Regions from separate parts of the Amorphus orientalis genome, predicted to be linked through region 1. Evidence: predicted binding sites of a transcription regulator. Region 1 holds the regulator's gene; the other holds the start of a gene.
What was found. Region 1 encodes LexA, which represses DNA repair genes until DNA is damaged. Its sites were predicted from a motif close to TGTTCNNNNTGTGTTCNG; they were not measured.
Positions count from the first base shown of each region.

Region 2: the regulator LexA is predicted to act here: its motif matches at 1,498-1,515, upstream of J2S73_RS19190 (DNA recombination protein RmuC).

Region 1 covers NZ_JAUSUL010000002.1:480,458-483,435, reverse strand. Annotated here, with positions in the region: gene J2S73_RS10055 (molybdopterin molybdotransferase MoeA) at 1-235, shown strand, start outside; gene lexA (transcriptional repressor LexA) at 406-1,119, shown strand; gene J2S73_RS10045 (ComEC/Rec2 family competence protein) at 1,164-2,978, opposite strand, start outside.
Region 2 covers NZ_JAUSUL010000005.1:87,867-90,844, forward strand. Annotated here, with positions in the region: gene fmt (methionyl-tRNA formyltransferase) at 1-822, opposite strand, end outside; gene J2S73_RS19185 (peptide deformylase) at 879-1,403, opposite strand; gene J2S73_RS19190 (DNA recombination protein RmuC) at 1,531-2,703, shown strand; gene J2S73_RS19195 (2-hydroxyacid dehydrogenase) at 2,790-2,978, shown strand, end outside.

The sequences.
Region 1 (2,978 bases):
ACCGTGGTTCGAGCCCGCGGTCCTAGCCTCGGACATGCCGGCCAACGGCGACCGAGAGGACTATGTCCGCGCCCGGGTGGCGGAAAGCCCGACCGGGCCCCCGCTGGTGGAGCCGTTCTCCGTGCAGGACTCATCGATGCTCTCCACCCTCGCCGTTGCGAAGGCGCTCCTGGTCCGTCCAGCCCACGCGCCCGACGCCCGCGCCGGCGAGACCTGCCGGATCATCCGGCTCTGACACCGTCGGACACACTGCCCGCCACACCGTGGCCTTACACTGTTCTCCGTTTCCACCTTCCATCGGGTAACCGGCCATTAACCCTTGCGGAACACATATGGAACGCGTAGTGTTCGTTCCTGATTTGTACGCATTTGCGATGCGCCGGACCGAGGGGTGGGGCCGAAGACATGTTGACCCGCAAGCAACACGAACTCCTGATGTTCATCCATGAGCGACTGAAGGAGACCGGGGTCCCGCCGTCGTTCGACGAGATGAAGGAAGCGCTCGACCTGCGCTCCAAGTCCGGCATTCACCGGCTGATCACGGCGCTCGAAGAGCGTGGCTTCATCCGGCGCCTGCCGAACCGCGCACGGGCACTGGAAGTGCTGCGGCTTCCCGAGTCGGCCAATGCCGGCCTTGCCGGCCCGCGCACCAAAGGCTTCGCGCCGGAAGTGATCGAGGGCTCGCGCGGCAAGGCGCCGCCGGTCCCCGCCCGGGAGCCCGAGCCCGCGGAGATCGCCGGCCTGACCGTCCCCGTGATGGGCCGCATTGCTGCCGGCGTTCCGATCGCCGCCATCCAGACCGAAAGCCATCAGATCACCGTCCCGGCCGACCTCGTTGGCGGCGGAGAACACTTCGCGCTGGAGGTCCGTGGCGATTCCATGATCGAGGCAGGCATCCTCGACGGCGACACGGTGCTGATCAAACGGTCCGACACTGCCGACAGCGGCGACATCGTTGTGGCGCTCGTCGACGATGAGGAAGCCACGCTGAAGCGGCTGCGGCGCAAGGGCGGGTCCATCGCGCTGGAAGCGGCCAATCCGGCCTATGAGACGCGGATTTTCGGACCCGATCGGGTGCGCATCCAGGGCAAGCTCGTCGCCCTGTTCCGCAGCTATTGAGCGGTTTCGGGCCGAACGGACACCGGCGGTCTTCCAGAACCGCGTTATCTCCTGATCACAGGTCGTGCGCTCCACGGTCGCGGCACCGGCGGGCGGGCCCGCTCGATCCGGTATCCGGGCGGATCCTTTATGCGAAAGAGCGCGAGAGCACCCTGCTCCATCAGCATGTGACGGTCGATCACCAGCCGAGGCCCCTCGCACCCGGCGGGACGGGTGTGGCGTGTCACCAGGATCTCCGCCCTGCGGCAATCCAATAGAAATGCCTGGGACTGCTCCACGAAGGCGATCCGGCGGCCACCGATGTCGCCGGGACCGCGGGCAATCGGCAGCGTGCAGCCGAACGGGTCGCAGCTGACGCCGGCGCGCACCGTGACGTCTTCCAGAGGACGCGGATCGCCGTCGGCCCTGAGCCACATCGCGGCCGCGAAATCCCCGCCCCGTGCCGTCGCGATTGTCAGGCGACCGTCGGTGCCGCGGGCAGCGACCGTGCGGCCGTCGTCGGAGACCAGGATATCCGGACGGGCGGCTGCAGGCGTCAATGCCAGCCCGGCCAGGACCAGCGGCAGGCCGAGAACCCGCCAGCGGGCCGTCCAGAGCGCGAGCCAGAGCAGTCCGGCCGCCATCAGAAGCACCGCTGCCGCGGGCATGCGGCCCACATGGCCGGCATCGCCGCCCAGGGACGCGACCCGTTTGGCGACGGCCACGACCCCGTCCAGGCCCCAGCCCATCGCAGCGAGCGGGACCGGGTCGACACCGAGCGGCATCACCGCCACCGACAGCACCCCCATGGGCATCACGATCAGGGTCACGAGCGGCATGGCCAGAAGGTTGCCGAGAAGGCCGAACACGGCGATCCGCTGAAAATGGAAGGCGCCGATCGGGCCGGTCGCGAGACCGGCGATCAGGGAGGTCAGCGCCAGGCCTGCGATCCAGAGGGCAGCCAGCCGCAGCACCCGAAGAACCGGGCCGCGTCGGGGCGGAGGCCGGTCGGCCCGCTCGCGCGAGGCCAGATACTCGTAGCCGGCGACCAGCGCGATGACGGCCGCGAACGACATCTGGAAGCCCGGCGATACGACGGCGGCCGGGTCGAACAGCATGATCGCAAGCGCGGCCACGGCGACCGAGCGCAGGGTCAGGGCCGGCCGGTCGGCGAGCACCGCCACGAGCGCCACGGCGAGCATCACGAAGGCCCGTATGGTCGCCACCGCCCCGCCGGAGACGATCAGATAGAACAGCCCTGCCGCGAGCGCCGCTGCCGCCGCCCATTTCTTGATCGGATAGCGCAGCGCGACCGGCGGTATGGCGGCAAGGCTCAGCCTCAGCACGGCGAACACGGTGCCGGCCACCAGCGCCATGTGCAGCCCGGAAATCGCCAGGATGTGGCCGAGCCCGGACGCCCGCAAGGCCTCCTGTGTCGATTCGGGTATGCCGCCGCGATCGCCGACCAGGAGAGTGGCGGCCAGTTCCCCGTTCTCGCCGGGAAGGGCGGCGCGCAGCCGCCCGGCAATCCGCTCGCGCACCCCCGCGACCGCTGCCTTGGCACGAAGCAGGAGCGGCGGCGGCCCGAGATCGGCCGGGCGCGGCTGGCCATAGGAAAAACCGGTCCCGCCGATCCGCTGGAAGAACAGGCTGCGGGCGCCGTCGTAGGCGCCCGGCGCCACAGGCCCCCGCGGCGGCGCCAGCCTGACCAGAGCCGTCAGCCCTTCGCCGACGTCGAGCGGGTCCTCCCGTCCCCGGCTGGTGAAGCGCACGCGCGCCGGCGTCTCGGCGGGGTCGAGCCGCGACAGGCTTTCGACCCGGACCACGTAGCGCACGGCTCCGTCCGGCCGGGGCTCGCGCCGTTCCACGAACCCGGTCAG
Region 2 (2,978 bases), on a different contig from region 1:
GCACGCAACGGTTCCATCCTCTTCGAGCAGGGTTCCCGGCGTACCGGCCCCCTCCGCCATCTCGGAGCGCAGGACCTTCACCCGATCGGCCTTGTCGCCGGCCGGGACCTCGCACCAGGCTCCGGGAAACGGTGACAGGCCGCGGATCCGGTCGTGCACCCGCGCGGCGGGCTGAGACCAGTCGATCCGGGCTTCCGCCTTGTCGATCTTGTCGGCGTAAGTCACGCCCTCGTCGGACTGGGCGACCGCATCCAGGGTGCCGCGCTCAATGGCGCCGAGCGCGCGGACCATCAGATCCGCTCCGAGCCGGGCAAGGACGTCGTGCAGGTCGCCGGCCGTCATGTCCGGGCCGATCGCGACACGCTCTTCCATGCACACCGGACCCGTATCGAGCCCCGCCTCCATGCGCATGATGGCGACCCCGGTTTCCGCGTCGCCCGCCATGATGGCGCGCTGGATCGGCGCGGCCCCCCGCCAGCGCGGCAACAGCGAGGCATGCACGTTGAAGCAGCCCGCCTCCGGGACCTCCAGAATGCTCTTCGGCAGGATCATGCCGTAGGCGATGACGATCGCGGCATCGGCACCATGGGCCGCAAAGGCGGCGGCCGCTTCCTCGCCCTTGAGGCTGGAGGGGGTCAGCACGGGCAGGCCGAAGCGTTCGGCCGCCTCGTGCACCGGCGACTTGCGCGCTTCCATGCCGCGGCCCGAGCGGGCCGGCGCACGGGTGTAGACCGCCGCAACGTCATGCCCCTGGCCGACGATCTCCGTCAGCGTCGGCACCGCGAAGTCAGGGGTTCCCATGAAGACGAGCCTGAGCGGCATCGCATATCCCGTGCGTTTGGACCGGCGCGGGCCGGAGGGAGGTCCGTCGAGAGGCGCTACGCCTTCTCGGTGGCGGCGAGGCGCGCCTGCTTGGCGAATTTCTTGGTGACGCGGTCGCGCTTCAGCCGCGAGAGATAGTCGATGAACAGAACGCCGTTCAGATGGTCGATCTCGTGCTGGATGCAGGTCGCGAGGATGCCGTCGGCCGTGATCTCCTGCGCAGCCCCGTCCCGATCGAGATAGCGGACGGTCACCTCGGCCGGCCGCTCGACCTCCTCATAATATTCGGGGATCGACAGGCACCCTTCCTGATGCACGCGGGTCTCTTCGGACTGCCAGGTGATTTCAGGGTTGATCAGCGCCATCGGCGCCTTCTCTTCCTCGTCTCCAGCCACGTCGAGGACCACGATCCGCTCAAGCACGCCGATCTGGGGCGCGGCGAGACCGATGCCGGGGGCGGCATACATGGTCTCCAGCATGTCATCGACGAGCGCACGCACGTCGTCATCGACGGCAGCGACGGGCTCCGCGACCTTGCGCAGAACGGGATCGGGTATCACGAGGATCGGGCGTTTCGACATGTGCCCGATTTATGGGCTTCCCGCGGTCCGGTCAACGCACGACGTTCACTCGGGCCGCCGTTTACCACGTTCCGCAGTGCCGAATCGCTGCGAGCAGAACAAATCGCGAATCAGATATTCTCCGCCGATGTCGGATTCCACATTCGTCCTCTTCGGCCGGACACTCACTGTCGCCGAGGCGCTGATTGCCATATCGGCCGTCGCGCTTCTGGCGCTGTTTCTGGTTCTTGTCGCGCTCGTGCGCGCCAATCGGTCGCGCACGGCCACAGAGCGGGCGGCTGAGGAAAAGAGCCGGGCGCTCGAAGCCCAGATGGCGGAACTCATGCGCATGCAGTCGGAAACCTCCGGCCGGCTGCAGACGGTGGCGGAGGTCTTCGGCAGCCGGCAGTCGGAGATGACGCGGGCGCTTTCGGAGCGCCTCGACGGCATGGGCCACCGGCTCGGATCGTCCATGTCCCAGGCCTCCAACACGACCCACGACACGCTGCGCCAGCTGCACGAGCGGCTTGCCGTGATCGACAGCGCCCAGAAGACGATGTCGGGCCTCTCCGATCAGGTCACCCAGCTGGAACGGATCTTTTCCGACAAGCAGAGCCGCGGCGCCTTCGGACAGGGCCGGATGGAGGCGATCGTCCGCGACGGGCTGCCGGAGGAGTCCTTCACCTTCCAGCCGACGCTGTCCAACAACTCCCGGCCGGACTGCGCCATCCACCTGCCCAACGGCGCGCCCGACCTGATGATCGACGCCAAGTTTCCGCTGGAATCGTTTTCCCGGATCGAGCAGGCTGAGACCGAGCAGGACCTGAAGGAGGCTCAGCAGGCCGCCCGGCGCGACCTGATCAAGCACATCGACGATGTGCGCAAGAAGTACCTGATCCCCGGCGAGACCCAGGACCTCGCCTTCGTGTTCGTGCCGTCGGAGTCGCTCTTCGCCCAGATCCACGAACGGTTTCCCGAGGTGGTCCAGCGCGCCTACCGGGCCCGGGTCGTGGTGCTGTCGCCCACCCTCCTCCACCTCGCCATACAGGTCGTGGTCACCGTGATCCGCGACGCCCGCATCCGCGAGGAGGCCCACGTGATCCGGGCCGAGGTCGGCCATCTCATGGACGACGTGAACCGTCTCTTCGATCGGGTCATGAAGCTCCAGCAGCACTTCGGCCAGGCCCAGAAGGACGTGGAGCAGATCGTGATTTCGGCGGAGAAGGTGTCCAAGCGCGGCAGCCGCATCGAGGCGCTGGAAATGGAGACCGACGGCGAGGCACAGGAGCCCCGTCCGACCCGGGCCGCGCGCGCAAGCTAGATCTTGGAGGCTTGCCGATGCCGGGCCAGAGAATTGCGCCAGACGTCAGGCTTGACCGACCGGCCGCGCGCAGGCACTCAACCTGAATGAGCATCCTGTTCGCAGCTTCTGGTTTCACTGCCAGCGACTGGCGCCCCAAGATCGAGGCATTCGCCGGCGGCCGTGCCGTCGCGGTTCACGGCGAGGACGACTACGACACGGCGGCGATCCGCTACGCTTTGGTCTGGAAACCACCGAGCGGACTGCTCGCATCGCTCCCTAAACTCGAGGTTGTC